Regions from separate parts of the Vibrio celticus genome, predicted to be linked through region 3. Evidence: predicted binding sites of a transcription regulator. Region 3 holds the regulator's gene; each other region holds the start of a gene.
What was found. The regulator PurR, encoded in region 3, represses purine synthesis genes. The targets are predictions, from matches to a motif close to TNANGNAAACGTTTNCNTNA.
Positions count from the first base shown of each region.

Region 1 (5,573 bases), 1.4 Mb from region 3:
ATAATGACATTGTGCATTAGCCCCCGAACAGTCGTTTGAAGATGCCTTTCTTCTGTTCCGTTAAGAAGCGGAAGTCAACTTGGCTACCCAGTAGTCGCTCTACAGTATCATTGTAAGCCATACCTGCGTCGGTTGCTTCGTCAAAGATAACGGGAACACCCTTGTTCGATGCATTCAGTACCGCTTGGCTCTCTGGAATCACGCCCAGTAGAGAGATGTGTAGGATCTCTTCAACGTCTTCAACACTTAGCATCTCACCTTGAGTTACGCGTGCTGGGTTGTAGCGAGTCAATAGAAGGTGTGTTTTCACTGGCTCTAAGCCGTCTTCTGAACGACGAGATTTAGAGTCAAGAATACCTAGAATACGGTCTGAGTCGCGTACAGAAGAGACTTCAGGGTTAGTCGTTACAATCGCTTCATCAGCAAAGTACAACGCCATTAGAGCGCCTTGTTCGATACCCGCAGGAGAATCACAGATGATGAAATCAAAGCCCATTTCATCTAGCTCATCAAATACGCGACGAACACCGTCTTTGGTTAGTGCATCTTTATCACGAGTTTGAGAAGCAGGAAGAATGAACAGGTTCTCTGTGCGCTTGTCTTTGATCATCGCTTGGTTCAGCGTGGCTTCACCATTGATAACGTTAACGAAGTCGTACACAACACGACGCTCACAACCCATGATTAAATCTAGGTTACGCAGACCGATATCAAAGTCGATAACTGCGGTTTTCTTCCCTTTTAAAGCCAGACCTGAGGCAATAGCTGCACTAGAGGTCGTTTTGCCTACCCCGCCTTTACCTGACGTTACAACGATAATGCGTGCCATTCTGTTTTCCTTTTATTTCTCTTATATTGCGAGGACATCAACGTGTAATACATCGTTTGCCATACTGAACATGGTTTTCTTCTGCCAGTACTCGCTTTCAATTTGATCGCTGAGCCAGTAATTTCCAGCAATGGAAACCAGCTCGGCTTGTAAGTCATTACAAATTATTTTTGCTTCAGTTTGACCACTTGCACCCGCAATCGCACGGCCGCGTAAAGTGCCATGAATATGGATGCTGCCATCGGCAATCACTTCCGCGCCTGCACTCACATGGCTGAGTATCAATAGATCGCCATCTTTCGCGTAAACCTGCTGACCAGAACGAATAGGGGTTCTAATCACTTTGATTGGTGCCATCTTCGCTGGAGCTTGAGATGGTGACTTGCTTGCCGTCATCACCGCAAAACCGGCTTCTTTGGCGAGATTTTGCATTCGCTTATCAGAACAGCCAGCCACACCAACCGGGATCATGCCCGCTTGAGATATACCATTTTTAAGTTGCACAAAATCGATATCGCCCGCGACTTTGCTGATGTTGATAACAACAGGTGCGGCAGCAAAAAACGTAGGTGCTTGGTCTACTTTCTCTTGAAGAAAAGAGACTGCATTTTCGACTTGATCATCGGATAAGTGCAAAACAGATAGCGTAAAGCTGCTACCTTTTAGATCTGGGTTACTAGACATCGAAAAACTACAGGACCTCAATAGCGAATTGGTACAATTTCTTTATCAATAAAATAAAGGGCATTGCCTGAAACTAGGTTTATCATGTTATATTCCCAAACCAAGCACAGCAAGTAATCTTGTTGTCAAATGGACGTTTTGTTCCCAATATTTCCCTAACATAAACTATTGATCTCGCAAGTGAGAGTTTTGTAGTCATAATCAATTAAAAAGGTTTGTCATGCTGTGTTCTATATATAAAAGCTCAAAGAAAGAAGGAACATACCTTTATATCCCTAAGAAGGATGATTTTTCACAAGTTCCTGACGCATTGATGCAAATGTTTGGTAAACCTAGTTTTGTAATGGTAATTAAAATGGACGGCCGTAAACTGGCTCAAGTGAACATCGAAAAAGTGAAAGAATCACTGAATACCGATGGTTTCTTTTTGCAAGTTCCGCCACCACCAGTTAACGAACTTGAGCTTCATAAAGAGCGTAAAGCTCAACAGAAATCTCAAGACGAAGAGTGATAGCCACCTCAATTCAAGGAGGAGTGATTGTTGAGTAAATTTTCGAATACCATATTGGCTGTGTCGGCATTACTATTGGGTAATAGCTTGACCATTAGCTCAGTACACGCTGAAGAATTGAGCTTCGAACAATATGTAGAAAAACTAAAGCAACAAGGCCGTGAAGAAGGCATCTCTGAAACGATCATTGATCAAGCCTTTGATGGTGTAACGTTTAAGCCAAGAGCGGTGAAAGCCGACAAGAATCAACCTGAGAAAAAACTGACTCTGGATGAATACATTCCACGAGCAGTGCCTGATTGGAAAGTGAAGCAAGCCAGATCACTTTATAAGAAGCATTACACAGCGCTAAAGCGTATTGGTGATGAATATGGTGTTCAACCAAGATTCATTGTCGCGCTATGGGGTGTTGAGAGTAACTTTGGTAAGTTCACTGGTAACTACAGTGTTATCGATGCGCTAACGACCATGGCTTACGAAGGACGCAGAGAAGCGTTTTTCCGCAGCGAAGCGATGGCGGCGTTGAAGATTCTTGATCAAGGCCATATTGCACCAAAAGAGATGAAAGGCTCTTGGGCGGGCGCAATGGGTCAGCCTCAATTTATGCCAAGCTCATTCTTAGCATATGCGGCTGATGGTAATGGCGACGGTAAGAAAGACATTTGGGGCACTGAAGAAGACGTATTTGCTTCAGCGGCAAATTATCTCAGCCAATCAGGATGGGATGACAAATATACTTGGGGTCGTCAGGTTCATGTTCCGTCATCTGTGTCGATCGATTTACAAGGTCGAACTGAAGACAAAGCGAAATACTTAAAAGAGTGGTCTGAACTCGGTATTAAGCGCTATGACGACCGCCCACTGCCAACGCTCGATGAAGACATTAAAGCTTGGTTGATAATGCCAGATGACGAAGCGGGTCGTTCGTACCTCATTTACAACAACTACAATGTGTTAATGAAGTGGAACCGTTCTTACTACTTTGCTTTGGCAGTAAGCCATCTAGCCGACAGAATTAAGTTTGATTAATAGACCCATTTGATTAATAGACTGAATTTGGTTAATAGCCCTAGGCCGCTTTGAATAGCATTTGGCCTACCATAGGCAGAACGAACTAAAGGACTCTTCGGAGTCCTTTTTGATTTTATATTTCAGAGATTTAATAAGGTGATCTTGTGCTAACAGATAGAGCTGCACAGATGGTGATATTCCATGCGCTGATCAAGCACGAAGGCTTTACCAGTGCTGCAAAAAGCTTGAACGTTTCGGTGTCTCATATCAGTAAGCAAGTCGCTTTGCTTGAAGACTCAATCGGCATCAAGTTGGTGCAAAGGACAACACGAAGCCTCACGCTGACTGAAGCGGGAGACGTGTTCTATCAACATTGTGAGCAGTTGTTTAACACGGTAAAAGCGGCTCAGATGGATATGGACAGCCAGCGCGATGATATCTCTGGAATCTTGCGCGTCGGGTTGTCGCAGTCATTTGGTACACTGCATATCATTCCGGCGATTGATCAACTCAGACAGCTTTATCCTCAGTTGAGAATCGAGGTCCACTTGTTCGACTATAAGGTGGACATGATTGAAGAGCGCTTGGATCTCTGGATCACCAACAATGAAGACTTGCCTGAAGGTTACATTGCGCAGCGTTTAGCCGACAGTCAGTTTGTGGTGGCTGCGTCACCGGATTATCTGATTAAGGCTGGGACGCCACATGTACCTTCCGATTTGATTGACCATAACTGTCTTATCTATCGCAGCCGTGAACGAGATTACACATCGTGGGCGTTTGACAACGGGCAAGAAAACCTCAGCGTCAAAGTCGCGGGCGATTACTCAGTTGATTTGGCTGAGGCAGTACGAGACGCGGCAGTATCAGGGTGGGGCGTTGCTTATCTGGCGACTTACTTAGTGAAAGAAGAGTTTAGAACGGGAAAATTGATTCAAGTATTACCAGAGTGGAGAGCCAGTCAGCTAATGCCATTCTATGCTGTTTATCCAAGCCGAAAGAACATGCCGAAGAAGCTTTCAGCTGTGATTGAGTTCATTAAAGATCATATCGGGTCGCCGACGTATTGGGACAAAAACCTCAAAACGTGCGTTGAACTGCATCGCTAACTGTTTCCTAGTCTATAAATATAATTTCCATATGGAAAAAGTACGCTTTTTAATCAAAGTTAATTATTAAAATTCAATAACTTAATTATACTCATAGTTATATCGTGATTACCCCAACATCACGTTAACAACCTCAGCTTGCCGCAAACGATTTCCTCTATAGAATGCGTCGCCTTTCCTATCTACAACTTTTAGGTTGACGCACATGGCTTCCCTACTTGGAATTATCACTATTTTAGTTGCCGCTTGGTTACTATCTACGGACAGAAAAAATATTCCACTAAGAACAGTCTCTTTGGCTTTCTTATTACAAATCTCATTCGCGCTATTGGTTCTGTATGTACCAATGGGTAAAGAAGCGTTGAATGCAGCCACAGGTGCGGTATCTAGCTTGATCAACTACGGTCAAGAGGGGATTAACTTCCTATTTGGTGGCTTAACGAATAACGGATTTGTTTTCGCGATTAATGTTCTGGGCATCATTATCTTTTTCTCTGCACTGATTTCAGGCTTGTACCACATCGGCTTTATGCCAAAGGTGATCAACCTTATTGGTGGTGCGCTACAGAAATTCTTGGGCACAGGTCGTGCGGAATCACTGTCTGCGACTGCCAATATCTTTGTCGGCATGATTGAAGCGCCATTGGTGGTTAAACCTTACTTAAAGCACATGACGGATTCACAACTGTTTGCGGTGATGGTGTGTGGTTTGGCGTCTGTAGCTGGTGGTACGTTAGTGGGTTATGCATCGCTTGGCGTTGACCTAAACTTCCTGATCGCTGCGGCATTCATGTCTGCACCAGCCGGTCTATTGATGGCTAAAATCTTAGTACCTGGCAGCCCAGATGACGCTCAAGAAAATATTGAGTCTGATGTAGAAATTCCACGAGCAACAAACGTCGTTGAGGCAATGGCAGATGGGGCTATGTCTGGACTTCGTATTGCCGTTGCAGTGGGTGCAACACTTCTTGCCTTTATCAGTGTGATTGCAATGCTAAATGGCTTGCTAGGTATCGTTGGCGGCTGGTTTGGCGTAAACCTAAGCTTCGAACTTATCCTAGGTTATGTATTCGCACCCGTTGCATGGCTGATCGGTGTACCGTGGTCTGAGGCTGTGGTTGCGGGCTCATTGATCGGTAACAAGATTGTCGTGAACGAGTTCGTGGCTTTCATCCAGTTAATGGACGTAAAAGACGCACTGAGTGAGCATTCACAAGCGATCGTAACTTTCGCTCTATGTGGCTTTGCTAACATCTCTACCATGGCGATTCTTATCGGTGGTTTGGGCAGCTTAGTTCCAGAGCGTCGTTCTTTCATCTCACAATATGGCTTCAAAGCAATTTGTGCAGGTGTGTTTGCTAACTTAATGAGTGCCGCTATTGCTGGTGTTGTACTTTCTTTATAGTTAACTGATCATGACTTTACTCCC
Region 1 covers NZ_AP025463.1:927,162-932,734, forward strand. Annotated here, with positions in the region: gene minE (cell division topological specificity factor MinE) at 1-10, opposite strand, end outside; gene minD (septum site-determining protein MinD) at 17-829, opposite strand; gene minC (septum site-determining protein MinC) at 851-1,513, opposite strand; gene OCV19_RS04420 (YcgL domain-containing protein) at 1,734-2,024, shown strand; gene OCV19_RS04425 (lytic murein transglycosylase) at 2,055-3,053, shown strand; gene OCV19_RS04430 (LysR family transcriptional regulator) at 3,224-4,144, shown strand; gene OCV19_RS04435 (NupC/NupG family nucleoside CNT transporter) at 4,350-5,549, shown strand.
Region 1: OCV19_RS04435 (NupC/NupG family nucleoside CNT transporter) is a predicted target of PurR. The motif match lies at 4,284-4,303, and genes of this name have one in related genera.

Region 2 (5,573 bases), 210 kb from region 3:
CAAGCCTTGGCAAAGAATCCAGATATCCAAGTCGTTAAATTGCATGCGTCGGTCAGTGACAAGGAGCGAGATTTAGCGTTATCGGGTCGGAATACCAATATTGAAGGTGATGGTCTGAGAAAGGTCATCCTTGCTACAAACGTTGCGGAAACCTCATTAACCATTCCTGATATTGGCGTGGTCATAGATTCAGGATTGGAAAGACGCACCGTTCAACGCAACGGCAGAACCACCTTAATGTTGAAATCCATATCACGCGCTAGTGCCAAACAACGCGCGGGTCGTGCGGGTAGGGTAATGGACGGCGTTTGTGTCCGTTTGTATGGCGAACACGCAGCGTTAGAATTGGTTACGCCTCCTGAATTGCAGCGTGAAGAGCTGACCGAACCTATGTTGGCGGCCGCATGTTGTGGTGCGACTCTTGAGAGTCTGTCTTTCCTCGATCCTATGCCTGAGAAGTCGCTAAACAGCGCAACTCAAATCTTGCTGACGATGGAAGCGATTAACGCCGACCATCAAATTACCGAGCACGGCAAAAAGCTGTATCCACTGCCGATTGATGCTTTGTATGCAGACATTGTAACTCGCATCAAAACCAAAGCACTCAAAGAAGCGATGGTCGATCTCACAGCGGCGTTGTCTGTGCCTGCTCGCTTATATCAGTTATCAAACAATGCAGAACATCTAGAAGCACTGGCGCAACAAGAGAAGGAAGGGTGTGATTTAAGCCTGTTGATTCAGATTGTGCGTGGTCGCGAATATCCGCATCTAGAAATAGATCAACAAGCACTGAATGAAGCTCAAGGATTGGCGAAGCAAATGCGTGAGGTGTTTGAACTCCCTCAGTTAGAAGTCGCGTCACGTTTCCAACGCATTGAGCTGCTTAAGACTATTGTAAATCTGCATCCTGAATTGGTGTTTGTGCGCCGACTGAAAAGGAAAGAAGCGTTTGCTAATGGAGCGTTAGAGGTAGTACTTGGTCGTCAGAACCGTTTCCCAGACAATGCACAAGCGATGTTGGTGCTTGATACCCACAGCTTGCCGGGAAGAGGTGTTAAGCAGACACTGACCTTAGCGACGGTCACGGCCCCCATTCCTCTTGAGCTTATAGTAGATGCTCAGCTAGGAGAGTGGGAGCAAGGTGAAACAGTAGTAAATGACGATGGCGTATTTACCGAGATGGCGTTGGTGTACGCAGGCCGTACGATTACAACCAAGCTTGTCGCGGCTGAAGGGCAATTATCGTTAAAACCTATCGTCGACCTCGTGTTAAATGGAGACCAGCTTCCCGGTTTTGCAAAGGCTCGCACTCAAGAGATCAAACACTGGCAGCTGTATGTGAAACTCGGTCTCGACGAGCAAACACAATACACACCAGAAATTGAGAACATTAACTTTGAGCTATGGTTTATAGAGCAGCTTGAAGTGTTAGGGGTTACTGATGTCAGTGAATTGGAAATGTTTGACCACGCAGACATACCGTTCGATGGCATTCCAACTTGGCTCTATTCAGAATTTTCGGAAAAATATCCGTTTGCATTGAGCCTTGCCGACTTGCAACTCGATGTAGAATACTTGCCCGCGAGAAAGCTGATTTACGTTCACTATCAATCGGGTAGTCGAAAGTTATCGCCAAAACGTTGGGAGCTGCCGACATGGTCAGGCTGGCGTATTCAGTACAAAAAAGCGAGCCGAATAATTGATATCAAATAGATGGATAAGTTTTATATCTAAAATATTAATCAAATAGGTGCATATATGATTTTTCAGTGCTTATTTTGTTACAAATTTGATTTTTATATGCCTTTTAACCAATCAAAAGGTCATAAAAGACTATTCTTCTATATCCTATTGCTATAAAGAAAGAGTTGATAGATATTTAGTATATTGTGTTGCCAAAGTGTCGGGGGACATCATGGATAAACAGGAAGAGACGCGTGTAGAGTTCGATTACACAACATTTCTTGGCGCCTCATGCAGTAAAAAATGGACTTTTCTGGAAGCACTTACCACCATTGCGCCAGTGTTCAGTACCGTCTGGCGAGATAGCATTAAAGAGCTAGCAAGCCCTGAAGATCGTTTATGGCAGATGGCATTGAAATCAATGTCGACGCGTAAAAGTGATGAGTCGAACATTGTTACCTTACTCAAGCTTGCTAAGCTGGAAGGGATCAATGAGCTTAAAGTAGTGATGCCATATTCACTTGAAAAAGATCAGATCGAGTATATTGAATCGCGCAGTCATTTAGTGATTGCGGGTAATTCTGGAGAAGAGTTCACGATTAGGCTGTAACTTCAGTTTCGCCGATAGCCTCTCTCAGGAATAGTAAAAACGTACACGTAAAAAGGGCCTCAAATATTGAGGCCCTTTTAGTATCTAAAACTTGAGTCTACGAGCTTATTAGCTTTCTAGCTTTCTAGCTTTTTATTTTGAGATTAAGCGAATAAGCAATTAGCAATAAAGCGACTAGTCGATTAGACCGTAGTCAGCGCGTAGTACATCGATGATCTCTTGCTTAGGATTTTCGCTCAGTACGATCTCCGCACCTGTGATTTTTGCAGCAATATCAAGGTAAGTGCGAGACAAAGACATTAGCGAATCCAGTGGAAGCTCATTGTCACGAGCTAGTGCTTCACGCTCTGGCATACGTTCTTTGTTCAAAAGAATGTCGGCATCAGGGAAGTAGTTAAGCAAGAACTGACGGAAGCCTTCTTTTGAATTCTCAACGATGTTGCCGTTGTTGTATTCCTGAGTATCCCAAATGCGAGATGAATCTGGAGTACCGACTTCGTCCATGTAGATAAGCTTTTCTTTGCCTTGAGCATCGTTGACGTAGCCAAACTCAAATTTGGTATCAACAAAGGTTTGGTCTACTTTTGCTAGCGCTTGGCTGATTACGTTGAAGCCTTCTTTAAGAAGTTTTTCGTAATGCGCGATGTCGCTTGCTTGAGTAAAGTTGAATGCTGCGAAGTTATCTTCGATGTTGTTACGTGTGATGTTCACATCGTCAGCTTCTGGAACGCCAGGAATACCTTTCAGAATCCCTTTTGTTGAAGGCGTGATCAGTAGCTCAGGCAACTTCTTGTCTTTCTCAAGGCCTTCAGGCATCTCGATACCACAGAACTCACGTTCGCCGTTTGCGTATGCACGCCACATTGAACCTGTGATGTATTGACGACAAATCGCTTCGATCATGACTGGGCGAGCTTTTTGTACAATCCATACGAACGGGTGGGGGATATCAAGAATATGACTGTCAGCAAGTCCGTTGTCTTTAAACAATTTGAACCAGTGGTTAGAGATAGCATTCAGAGCCGCTCCCTTACCTGGAACACCTTTAAGATTCCCTTCACCACGCCAGATACAATCAAATGCAGAGATACGGTCACTGATCACCATGATTGCTAAAGGCGCATCTGGCGCTACATCGTAGCCTTTCTCTTTAATTAGTCGTTGGCTATCTTCTTCAGTTAACCAGTAGACCGAACGAACCTTGCCACTGTGGACAGGTTTATCAGTACGGATTGGTAGGTCATCATTTACGGCAAGAACTTGATCAGCAAGGCTCATTTAGACATTCCTATTTTTTATCAAACGTCATACAGAGAAGTGCGGTGTGCACATGATTAGACGGGCATTATACCCAATCTACTATTTGCTTCCAGAGAAAAAGCAAACGATTGCTAAATCTGTTGTTGAAATAAAAACCCCCGCCTAACAATCCGCTAAAAATTTGGCGAATTGTAGGGCAGGGGAAGGCAGTATATTTGGACTGTGTTATGGAGCTATGCTGTTAAGTTAACTTAAGTTTGTTAGCTAAAAGATTAAGCTATGTTTGTGGACCGTGTTTTTGAGCCAAAATGTTATTAAGCAATATGGCTTAGTGAATACGCTCTGAATTTGCATTCATAAAGAAGACTTCACATTGAAAGCGTAACCCTAATGTTCTTAGGTACTGTTGACTGAACTGATCAATCGATGCACTTGCAACAATCGCACTCGCATTCTTAGAACGGATTGCTTTCTCAACAGTTTCTACCTCAGTCATTTGATGAGAGGCTTTCATGTGAATAACACGGTCGCAGCACACGTTATGTTGCTTAAGCTGCTTTGCCGATGGTCTTGGTGTTTGAGCCGTAAACAGTAACCACTGATGTTGATTGGACAGCAACGCCATTCTTGCAAACAACGCTTCCTCGTTTGAATTTTTGCTTTTACGAGAAACTGATGTAAATGCGCAGTGAACTAGCGGGCTAGAGTGTTGTGCTTTAACGTGTGCTTGAATCATTTTGCTGTCCTTATATACATGCTGTATGTGTATACAGTAGTTTTAGTTGCTTATAAGATCAAGCGTTTTTTGCGGGATTATTGGACGATTTCGTCTGAGGTTATGGATGGCAAATGGTTAAGTTATTGAAAATATTCGATAAATTAAATTTGAATGAATTTGCTATTTTGTCTCATAAGTTGAAAAAATGTGAGCTTTATACAGGTGTATACAGTGGTTTTGACAGAAAAGTACTGTATACACCTGTATAGAAGAGAGAAGAGAGAAGAGAGAAGAGAGAAGAGAGAAGAGAGAAGAGAGAAGAGAGAAGAGAGAAGAGAGAAGAGAGAAGATCTAAAACCGCAGGCACAAAAAAAGCGCCTTAAGCGCTTTCTTATATTTCACGGTGTTGCTTATCTCAATGTCGCTTGGGAGAGTTTTGCTCTCATTTCCATTTCACCAATATTGAACTGGCGAACATCAATGGTTGCAATATCATTGCACTCGTTACATGCATGATGACACTTACCATCTAGGTAGTCGTGCTTTTTAACTAGGCTTGGCTTTTTGCACCAATCACAAACGCCTTCTATTGTGAACATATTCTCTCCTCACCTGTTTAAGTCAGGTGTATTTTCGGCGCAGATTATGACACAAGTAAGACCCATTAGTTAATAGTTTGTTACCCGTTTTTGAGAGGGGGATCGATTGCAACACCAATAAAATCGATATCTTTGAGACCTTGAAAAATGAAGATGTGTTTTTATTTACGGGTTTGTAACATTTTGTAAAATGGTTTTTAGCGCATTGTTCAAACGTTTCATTTCTTCGTCACATCCGTGACCATCTGGATGGTAGATCTTTGATAGTTGTTTGTATCGGATCTTGATGCTTTTCTGGTCGGGGATTGAGCTAGGTGTGTAGCCAAATAGCGCGCAGGCCACCTGCAAATTACTCAGACCTTTGCTGTTTTTCTGCTTTTTCAATTCGTGGAACATAGTGTGCAGCTGGCGTTTTTGCTGCTTAATCGTAAGGTCCTTCGAGCTAAGCTGCGCTTCAAGTGATTGTTGTTGCTGTCGCGAATCACCCGACTTTAGAGCTTGTCTTTTTCTTGAGATAACGAGCGTCGCAATGATGCTGACCATTGAAATCAACACGGCTAAGGCTGTGCTAATCAGATAGTCTGAATGCGTTAGGTTAGAACTGGAGAGGTTAGAGCGTGATGCTTGGTTAGATTGAACGTGCTTAGATAACCCCTGACTGGTGTCTATTTCAGAGTCGATGCTGTCATCGAGCTGTTCTATT
Region 2 covers NZ_AP025463.1:2,102,988-2,108,560, reverse strand. Annotated here, with positions in the region: gene OCV19_RS09520 (helicase-related protein) at 1-1,713, shown strand, start outside; gene OCV19_RS09515 (transporter) at 1,916-2,293, shown strand; gene OCV19_RS09510 (phosphoribosylaminoimidazolesuccinocarboxamide synthase) at 2,468-3,571, opposite strand; gene OCV19_RS09505 (SulA-like leucine-rich domain-containing protein) at 3,882-4,289, opposite strand; gene OCV19_RS09500 (hypothetical protein) at 4,682-4,870, opposite strand; gene OCV19_RS09495 (tetratricopeptide repeat protein) at 5,036-5,573, opposite strand, start outside.
Region 2: OCV19_RS09510 (phosphoribosylaminoimidazolesuccinocarboxamide synthase) is a predicted target of PurR. The motif match lies at 3,670-3,689, and genes of this name have one in related genera.

Region 3 (5,573 bases):
CAACCAGTTTCTAGTCAACTTTTAATGCCAATGGAAAGGCAACACACCGCATTTTTACCTGTCGATGAAACCGTCGATTACGTGATGGTTCTCGGAAGTGGTCACGTCGTAGACGACCAAATTCCACCGACATCAGAACTTAGCCGCACCGGCCTGATGCGTTTAAGTGAAGGGATTCGTATTCTACGCCTCTACCCTGGTGCAAAACTCATTTTGTCTGGCTATGGCGCAGGCACTGAAGTAAGTAACGCAAGAATGATGGCTAAAGTTGCACTAGCTCTTGGCGTAGCAAAGCCCGACATCATTCTGCTTGAAACCGCAAAAGACACTTGGGAAGAAGCCCGCCAAGCCGCTGCGTTCGTTAAGAATAAAAGAATGGTGTTGGTGACTTCAGCGAGCCATATGACTCGCGTACTGAATGAGTTCAATGCTGCAGGCATGAAACCACTACCTGCACCAACCAACTATCTTGCACAAGAAGGTATTGTTGAGCCTTGGAATAAGTACATGCCAAAAGCGCTATACCTTGAGCAGACTGAGCGTTACTGGCACGAAACCATGGGATTGGTTTGGCAAAGCCTGCGTGATTGGCTAGATACAAGCAATGACATTGTTGAAGAGCCTGTTATTCCAGAAGCTTCCAGCTTAATTGAAGATGACGGTGAAGTTTCTGCGGCCCAGCCTCAATAAGCCCATTAAATCTTTAAACTCATCTGAGCAGACAGAGTCGCCAAGTATTTGTAGATTCTCTGGTCGTTAACAGTAAAAGCTGAGTAATAAAAAAGCCGAGACATCAATGATGTCTCGGCTTTTTACGTTAAAATGTCGTTGTTGATTAATCACTCCCGAAGGAAATCAATCACCAGCGAACATGTAACCTTCACCGTGAACCGTCACAAAGATTTGTGGGTTCTTAGGATCGAACTCCATTTTTGCACGCATACGACGAATCAATACGTCGATAGTACGGTCATTAGGCGCGTCCACTCGGTGGCTAATCATATTCAAAATACGTTCGCGGCTTAATACTTGATTAGGGTAAGAAGACAAAGCCACTAGCAGTTCGTATTCTGCTTTGGTCAGTTTCACCGGTTCGCCGTTTTTGCTTAACGCGCGACGAGGGATATCAAATGTCCACTCCCCAAAACGAACCACAGACTCATCTGATGTTTCTTCGACTGCGCCCGCTGCTGTTTTACGAGCAGCAGAGATACGCCAAAGTAGGTTTTTAACTCGAACTAATAACTCGCGAAGTTCGAAGGGTTTAGTAACGTAATCGTCAGCGCCCATTTCAAGGCCAACGATCTTGTCGATGCTATCCGTGCGTCCAGTAACTAAAATAATTCCAATGTCTGATTGACTGCGTAATTCGCGAGTTAGCATCAATCCATCTTCGCCTGGTAAGTTGATGTCCAGCATAATGAGGTCAACGTTGTTTTCTTCTAACACGTTTCTCATTTGAGCGCCGCTTTCTGCTTCGCTCACTGTGTAACCCTCGTTCTGGAAGTATCCAACCAGTTTACTGCGGGTTACCACATCATCTTCTACGACTAATACGTGATAGCTCATCTACACCACTTTTCTTATTTAATAGTTTCAGTGACTATTCTATTCATAACTAGTAACAATTCTAGTGGTACAGAAGATAAAAGCCAGAAACATGGATTTTTTTTGATACAAGACAATCTTAAACCTTGCTATTTATCGTCCATCGCAATTCAATATAGGCATTACTACTAACGAGTAACTTTGCGTTTTGCAAATAGCCTTGTTATTCAGCCTTGGTGTGCTTATGCCCAAGTGACTTCAAGATGCATATAAGCAACATCACAAGACTAAGTCAGGATCTAACAAATGAAAGATACGAAAGCGTTCAACGAGCAAAGAGCAGAAATATACTGGTGGCTATCAAGCTTATTTGCCAAAGAGCTCACTCAAGAAGAACTCGATCACTACCACTCTGTTGAAATTCGTTCTTTCCTAACTGGTTTAGGCGAAAATGAGACACTAAAGCCAGCGATTGATAAGTTAGTGGATGCGCTGAACCGCCTACAAACACGTGAAGATGCTCAGCTAGAACTGTCTGCAGACTTTTGCGACCTATTCTTAAAGACAGATAAACACGGCGCTCTTCCTTACGCTTCAATGTATATCGGCGAAACTGGCCTCTTGAATGATAAGCCAGCAAAAGATATGGAAGAGATCATGGCTAAACACAACTTAGTCGTGAACCAAGATCTAAAAGAGCCAGCAGACCACATTGCTATTGAACTCGATTTCCTTGGTAACTTAATCATTCGTTCAAACGAAACGGATATTGAAGAAGAGCTAGAGAATTCATTTGCCGTTCAACAGCAGTTTATCGAACAACAATTGCTGACTTGGGTACCAAAGTTCAACGTGAAATGTCATGACGTTGATGAATTCGGTTTCTACGCCTCCGTCTCATCTTTGCTACTCGCATTCTGTCAATTAGACACTCAATATTTAGCCGGTGAATAGCTTATTGGATGACTAGGTAAATAAATTCAGCAGAATGTGACAATTCACCCGGATTTCTGGGTGAATTTTATTGCGAGTAATTTCTAGTCAGTCTAAAATTGTGACCGCAAACGATAAAATATGAAACATTCACGAAATGCTATGCTTATTAAAGTTCAGAGCATTTCGGTGTTAAGACAAGCCGCTCAATAGCGGTTTTTTGTTTTTTAGCACTTTAGTACCCAAAGAGCCCTACAAATTTAAGCTCTTAGTTAGGTAGCTTAACGGCTACTTTATTCCGTACTTTGGGAAAGTAGCTTCTAATAGGATAAAACCATGGCCACTATAAAAGATGTCGCTCGCTTAGCCGGCGTATCAACAACAACCGTTTCTCACGTAATTAATAAAACTCGCTTTGTTGCAGAAGCAACTCAAGAAAAAGTAAACAAAGCCGTAGATGAACTGAACTATGCACCAAGTGCTGTTGCTCGTAGCTTGAAATGTAATACAACACGCACTATTGGCATGCTAGTGACTCAATCAACTAACCTATTCTTCTCTGAAGTTATCGATGGTGTTGAAAGCTACTGCTACCGTCAAGGTTACACTTTGATCCTGTGTAATACGGGCGGCATCTATGAGAAGCAACGTGACTACATTCGAATGCTTGCAGAGAAACGTGTAGATGGCATCTTAGTTATGTGTTCTGACCTAACTGAAGAACTAAGAGAGATGTTAGACCGTCACGCTGACATCCCTAAAGTTATCATGGACTGGGGTCCAGAGAGCTCTCAGGCTGATAAGATCATCGATAACTCAGAAGAAGGTGGCTACCTAGCGACCAAATACCTTATTGAACGCGGTCACTCTAAGATTGCATGTTTAAGTGGCCACTTAGACAAAGCAGCATGTGTTGAACGTATTGCCGGTTACAAGCGCGCACTCAACGAAGCAAAGATTTCTGCTGATGAAAATATGATCATCGAAGGCAACTTTGAGTGTGATACGGCTGTTCTTGCTGCAGAACAAATCGTTGAGATGGAAGATCGTCCAACGGCAGTATTCTGCTTTAACGACACAATGGCACTCGGCTTAATGAGCCGACTGCAAGAAAAAGGCATCCGCATTCCTGAAGATATCTCAGTGATCGGTTACGACAACATCGAACTCGCTGAATACTTCTCTCCGCCGTTAACGACAGTTCACCAACCAAAACGTCGTGTTGGTAAGAATGCATTCGAAATTCTATTGGAGCGCATCAAAGACAAAGACCACGAAAAACGCGTCTTCGAAATGCACCCTGAAATTGTTGAACGAAGTACAGTTAAGACGTTAAATTAATTGATAATTCGAGTTTAATTTCATCAAGCGCACCTTTAGGTGCGCTTTTTTTATCAGCAACCATAATGAACCCTTATGCATAAATGAAAGATCATTAATTGAAGCAATGTCACATTTTGAAATATCAACTGTGAGCTTCATTCAACAAAAACTTTATTCTATTCAATCAGTCACGCACAGGGCAAACCACTCGAAAGAGTGAGACGCAAAGCTTCCGGCCTAAACCACTCGTTGGTATGGTAGCGGGGTTACCGATGGCAAAATGCAGTAACTACTAATAATTTAGTAATTTACGGCTTATTGACAATTTAATTGCAACATTTTGCTAATCTCTCGGACCTGCTTATTTGGTGGCGTAGTTCAAATACACCGAGATAAATAACATGGATAAACCGATACTAAAGGACTCGATGAAGTTATTTGAGTCCCTAGGAAAAATAAAATCACGCTCAATGTTTGGTGGCTTCGGTCTTTTTGCTGATGACACTATGTTTGCTCTGGTTGTAAATGACCAGTTGCACATACGCGCAGACAAAGGCACAACGAAACAATTCGAACAACAAGGGTTTCAACCATACGTCTACAAAAAACGTGGTTTCCCTGTCGTTACTAAATATTTCGCTTTACCTGAAGGCCTCTGGCAAGATCAAGAGAAAATCTTGCAGCTTGCAACCACGTCTCTAGGTTTTGCTAAAGAAGAAAAAGCTGAGCAGTCTTCTGCCAAGCCGACCCGACTCAAGGATCTGCCTAATCTTCGACTCGCTACCGAGCGTATGTTGAAAAAGGCAGGGATCGATTCTGTAGAACGTTTATATGAATCTGGCTCTGTAAACGCATTTAACGCCATCAAAGAATCGCATGCGTCTTCTGTCAGTATTGAACTACTTTGGGCGCTAGAAGGCGCGATCAATGGAACACATTGGTCTGTTATACCTCAGCAGCGTCGTGAAGAGCTTATCAATCGCGTCAATTAACTTTGTCAGTGCAATCTATATACATAACTAAGCCGCATTTTGAAGTGACCCCATAAAGTTGGACATTTCTGTTAAGCGGCTTTCAAGGCCTGAGTTCGATATTCTATCGGAGTCAGGCCTTTTAGTTTCACTTTTATACGTTTGGTATTGTAGTACTCGATGTATTCTTTAATTTGCTCTATCAGAGCATCTGCATCTTCAAAGCTTTGGTTGTGATACATCTCGGTTTTGAGTAAAGCAAAAAAGTTTTCAGCAACAGCATTATCCAAGCAGTTACCTTTTCTCGACATGCTTTGCGTTAACCCACTCTCCGCTACCTTTTTCTGATACTGTCGATGGCGATATTGCCAACCTTGATCGCTGTGTATAATTGGCTTTGAGTTGGGTTTAAGCGTTGATATAGCCTCCGTCAGCATATCCGTGACAAGCGGCAAGCAGGCATTTTTGGCCACTCTATAAGCTACCACTTCCTGAGTAAACAAGTCGACAACTGGAGACAAGTATACTTTCTGCTCTTTGACTTTGAACTCCGTGACATCAGTTACCCACTTTTCATCGGGTTGAGTCGCACTAAAATCTCTTTCAAGCACGTTGGGAGCAGCTGTTCCAGACTCTCCTCGGTATGAACGGTACTTTTTAATCCTGACCGTCGATTTAAGGTTGAGCTGAGCCATAAGCCTTTGAACCGTTTTGTGATTAAGCGCGACCCCCTGATTTTTTAGTTCTAAATGAATACGACGATAACCGTATCGGCCCTTATGTTCATGATAAATTGAC
Region 3 covers NZ_AP025463.1:2,314,132-2,319,704, forward strand. Annotated here, with positions in the region: gene elyC (envelope biogenesis factor ElyC) at 1-690, shown strand, start outside; gene torR (two-component system response regulator TorR) at 856-1,569, opposite strand; gene torD (molecular chaperone TorD) at 1,855-2,502, shown strand; gene purR (HTH-type transcriptional repressor PurR) at 2,818-3,822, shown strand; cyclic di-GMP riboswitch class I at 3,993-4,078, shown strand; gene OCV19_RS10430 (TfoX/Sxy family DNA transformation protein) at 4,206-4,796, shown strand; gene OCV19_RS10435 (IS3 family transposase) at 4,868-5,573, opposite strand, start outside.

Region 4 (5,573 bases), 500 kb from region 3:
AAGAAAGCATCAATGGCACCCAATGACTTGATCAAAGCGATCTTGTCTATGAAGGTTGATCTACTTTGGAACGGCGGTATTGGTACTTACGTTAAGTCTTCTAGTGAGACCCATACCGATGTGGGTGACCGTGCCAATGACGTGCTACGTATCGACGGCCGTGACCTGAAAGCTAAGGTTGTTGGTGAAGGTGGTAACTTGGGTATGACTCAGTTGGGTCGTATTGAATACGCTCTAACGGGCGGTCGAGTTAATACTGACTTTGTTGATAACGTTGGCGGTGTAGATTGCTCGGATAACGAAGTTAACATTAAGATCTTCTTGAATGGCTTGGTGTCTAATGGTGATCTAACCGTTAAGCAACGTAACCAAGTTCTTGAATCTATGGAAGACGAAGTAGGCGAAATCGTACTAGACGACGCTTACTGCCAAGCTGAGTCTATTTCTGTTACTGAGCATCAAGGTGTTGGCTTAGTGAAAGAGCAAATCCGCTTTATCCACACTATGGAAAAAGCAGGGTATTTAGACCGTGGTTTGGAATACATCCCAGATGACGAAACGCTGCTAGAGCGTGAGAAGCAAGGTCAAGCACTAACAAGACCAGAGCTATCAGTATTGATCGCTTACGGTAAAATGGTTCTAAAAGAAGATCTTGTGAGTGATGATATTGCGAATGATGAGTTCCATACTCAACAATTGATGCAATACTTCCCAACAGAGTTACGCCGTAACTACTCTCAACACATGGATAACCACCCACTGCGTGCAGAGATCATTGCGACTGCGCTTGCTAACCAAATGGTTAACGAGATGGGCTGTAACTTCGTGACTCGCTTGCAAGAAGAGACGGGCGCAAATATCGTTGATATTGCGAATGCTTACGCGGCATCACGTGAAATCTACGGTTTGGGTAAGGTATTGAAGAGCATTCGTGAACTGGACAACATCTCAAGTTCTGAAGCTCAATACGAATTGCTTTACCATGTACGTCGTACGCTTCGTCGTCTAGCTCGCTGGTTGCTAAGAAACCGTACCGGTAAACAGTCAGTGAATGCATTAATTGAGCTTTACCAAGGTGATGTGGCTGCGATTACTGAAAAACTGGACGAAAACCTAGTAGCTTCAGAAGTAGAGGAGCATCAAGCAATGGCTCAACTTTGGATTGACCAAGGTGTAAACGCTGAGTTGGCTAATTCAGTGGCTCGTTTGTCTAGCCTGTACTCAGCACTGGATATATCCACAGTAGCTCGTGAAACAGGTAAAACAGTACAACAAGCGTCTAAGCTTTACTTCAACCTTGGCGACCGTTTGTCACTGCACTGGTTCTTGAAGCAAATCAATAGCCAAGCTGTAGACAACAACTGGCAAGCACTGGCGCGTGCAGCATTCAGAGAAGATCTGGATTGGCAGCAACGTCAGTTAACTGGCCAAGTACTTAACTGTGGTTGTGCTTCAGACATCGATGTGATTAAAGCGCTTGATGACTGGATGGAAAGTAACTCTGTTTCTCTACATCGTTGGGAAAGCATCTTAAACGAATTCAAAGTGGGTTCTGTTCATGAGTTTGCTAAGTTCTCAGTAGCACTGCGTGAATTGATGCTGTTGAATCTAAACTGCATGTCGAAAGACTAGTCACTAGATAAGACAAAAACTATAAGGGCAGGCCACAAGGTCTGCCTTTTTCGTTTCGGTAAAGTGGAAACAATAGGCCTAACGACTTTTGAAGAATAAACTTCGACGCACACGTTGTTTGTTGTTAAGTGAGCTGGCGGCTGTACTAAGGTTGAGATTAGAAATAGCTTAATAACTTGAAGAAACGATAACGTTTGCTTAATAATGAACCTCATTCGTTAGTAAACTCGATTATCTTACCCTTACAGACAGTAATAGATTGAATAGTTCGGTAAATAAGTAAATAATATCGCCCCGTTTACACGGGGCTTTTTTCTATCGGAGGCACAATGCTTTACCGTCTAGCCAGAACTGGCTTTTTCCAACTTGATGCCGAAAAGGCACATGATCTTGCAATTCAAAATTTCAAGCGCTTCACAGGCACACCTATTGATCTTTTGTATCGCCAACAATTACCTCACCGACCTGTAGAGTGCATGGGTCTTACTTTTAAAAACCCAGTTGGCTTAGCTGCCGGCCTAGATAAAAACGGCGAATGTATTGATGCATTTGGCGCAATGGGTTTTGGTTTCGTAGAAGTAGGAACAGTGACTCCACGTCCACAAGCGGGTAACGACAAACCTCGTTTATTCCGTCTTATTGAAGCTGAAGGCATTATCAACCGTATGGGTTTTAACAACCTAGGCGTCGATAACCTTGTTGAGAATGTTAAGAAGTCGAACTACGATGGCATCTTAGGCATTAACATCGGTAAGAACAAAGACACACCTATTGAAAAGGGCGCTGAAGATTACTTGATCTGTATGGAGAAGGTATATCAATACGCTGGTTACATTGCTGTGAACATCTCTTCACCAAACACTCCAGGACTTCGTTCGCTACAATACGGTGAAGCTCTAGACGATCTATTGTCTGAACTTAAAACGAAACAATCTGAACTGGAAGAGAAGTATGGTAAATATGTGCCTCTTGCTCTTAAGATTGCTCCGGATCTAAGCGACGACGAAATTTGCCAAATTTGTGAATCATTGATCAAAAATAAGATCGATGGTGTGATCGCAACAAACACAACATTGGATCGTTCAATCGTTGAAGGCATGAAACATTGCGATGAAACGGGTGGCCTAAGTGGACGTCCAGTTCAATCTCGCAGCACTGAAGTAGTTCGCAAACTTCACGAAGAGCTTGGTGACAAACTGCCGATCATTGGAGTAGGTGGTGTTGACTCGTATGTTGCTGCAAAAGAGAAAATGATGGCAGGCGCGAAGCTTGTACAAGTTTACTCTGGTTTCATCTACAAAGGTCCAGGCCTAGTTGGCGACATCGTTAAAAATCTATAAGCTGAAAATTGCTTTTATTTTTGAAAAGCGACAATCTGGCATCGTCTTACTAAAAGAGACACTGTAACTCACTGAGTTGTAGAGAAAAGCGATAAGAAAGAGGAATTCATTTCCTCTTTTTTTTTGCCTATTGCTCAGTAAAATTACTGTAATTGAAGGTAATTTTGCGTTTTACCTAATGGAATGGTTCAACAGTGTGAGACGAAATGATGCTTAAACCTAGCGATACATGGAGTTGGTATTACGATGAGCAGCAATGTTCATTAATGCTAAACCTCGGAGAGGATATGATTTTCAAAACGAATCTGGTCCGCAATAAGCTGGTGGACTGCGCGTTTAGAGATAATGAATTCACCGTTGATGACGCATCTTCATACCAAACCTTCAAAGAACAAATTTCTGGCTTAGAACTGTCTGAGCCTCGCCAAGCTGAACTCGCGCTTTATTGCGTGGCAGCAAAGCGCTTCCACAAGCCTGTACAGCCTAAGAGTTGGTTCTTCGACTCACAGGGCGCTGGCCACGAATACCCTCAAGAAGGGGATATCGTACAAATGAATAACGAGCATAGCTTAGGGTATTTCATTGTATTAGAAGTGGGAGAGTGTGCGAGCCTATGTGCATTTGTCGACCTAGAAGAGTTTCTGCTTACACCTTCAAAAGGGTTACGCTTTGGCGACTCGATTAAGGTCATGCACGATAGAATGATAGACGCGAACGCTATTCTTCATCAAACGCACATCGCGATGGTCGGTTAGCCTTCAATCTAGTCCATAATCTCCCACACACATCGCAACGCATCAACCTGTCAAATCTTCCCCAAAATCGGCTCATTAGCCGATTTTTTTGTGCCTAAAAAACCTCACCCTGATAAATACATCACTGCCTAACCATTTAAATAGTGAACTTACGACTATTTTTTCACCTTAATTTCTGCCTGTTTTTATCGCCAGAAGTATAATTTACCCATCTTTATTCCCTGTTTTGGTCCTTTTGTAGCTAACTTTCACCCTTAATTTGCATTTGGTATATACCAAATTGAGGGTGAATATAAATTCACATTGTCGCTTTGGCGGGGATTTGCTCATGAATCGTGTTGGTTTGATAAGTCTTATGTTCTAAGGGGATGTGGGTAAGCGATCGCTTCAACACTGTGCGTTTGCTAGCCAGTTAGAAGAAAGATTCAATGAAAAGACGAGTTTAGTGTGATGCTCTAGTAACAAATTCAGGTATAATCGAGCTCATTTTTATCAATAAAAGAACACTATGAATCAATATCTAGCGGTTACCTCAAATGGCCTTGAGAATTTATTAGTTGAAGAACTAACCCAACTAGGGATTACAAACGCAAAACCTGTTCAAGCAGGTGTTAAATTCAAAGCCACCAATGAGCAAATTTATCGTTGTTGTTTGTGGAGCCGTTTGGCTTCTCGATTTGTACGTGTCCTTTCTGAATTCACTTGTATGGACGACATGGATTTGTACCTATCAACCACTGCGGTTAACTGGGTAAATCAATTCCATAGCTCTAAACGTTTTGTTGTTGACTTCAATGGTACGAACAACGAAATCCGCAATAGCCAATACGGTGCGATGAAAGTAAAAGATGCCGTTGTTGATTGTTTCGAGAAGAAGTCTCTACCTCGTCCTTCTATCAGCAAAGAGAACCCAGACATTCGAATTCACGTTCGTCTACACCGTGATAAAGCGATTCTTGGTGTTGATATGGTGGGCAGCGGTCTTCACCAACGTGGTTACCGTCCAGAATCAGGTCGTGCACCTCTGCGTGAAACACTTGCAGCAGCGATTCTTCTTCGTAGTGGTTGGGATGCGACTAAGCCTTTCCTAGACCCTATGTGTGGTTCAGGTACGTTAGTGATTGAAGCGGCAATGATGGCTGCAAACATGGCTCCAGGTGTTAAACGCCAGAAGTGGTGTTTCGAATCATTAGAAGATTTTGAGCCAGAGCTTTGGGCTGAAGTGAAAGCTGAAGCGAATGTTCAAGGTCGTCGTGGCGTTAAGAAAGTAGAATGTAAGTTCTATGGCTATGACAATGACGAACGCATGATCAAAACAGCGCGTGACAATGCTCGTCGTGCTGGTGTTGAAGAGTTGATTGAATTCGAAGTAGGTGATGCTGCGAAACTTAAGCGTCCTACCGAGTTTACTGATGGTGTGATTGTTTCTAACCCACCTTATGGTGAGCGTCTTGGTACAGAGCCGGGCCTTATTGCACTTTACACGGCATTCGGTGCGCAGCTCAAAGCGGAATTTGGCGGTTGTAACGCGTCTATCTTCTCTAGTTCAGACGAACTACTGAGCTGCCTACGCATGCGTGCAGACAAACAGTTCAAATTGAACAACGGTGCGTTACCGTGTCACCAAAAGAACTACTCAATTTCAGATCGTTCGATGTCAGAGCGTCCAACAGGCGAGCAAGAACAGCTGATTGCTCCTGACTTTGCAAACCGTCTTAAAAAGAACATCGGTAAAATTGGCAAGTGGGCTAAGAAAGAGCAATTAGATTGTTACCGTATCTACGATGCTGACTTACCAGAATACAATGTAGCGATTGACGTATACCCAGGTCATCTTGTGATTCAA
Region 4 covers NZ_AP025463.1:1,818,747-1,824,319, reverse strand. Annotated here, with positions in the region: gene OCV19_RS08505 (NAD-glutamate dehydrogenase) at 1-1,632, shown strand, start outside; gene pyrD (quinone-dependent dihydroorotate dehydrogenase) at 1,962-2,972, shown strand; gene OCV19_RS08495 (cell division protein ZapC) at 3,179-3,727, shown strand; gene rlmKL (bifunctional 23S rRNA (guanine(2069)-N(7))-methyltransferase RlmK/23S rRNA (guanine(2445)-N(2))-methyltransferase RlmL) at 4,236-5,573, shown strand, end outside.
Region 4: pyrD (quinone-dependent dihydroorotate dehydrogenase) is a predicted target of PurR. The motif match lies at 1,815-1,834, and genes of this name have one in related genera.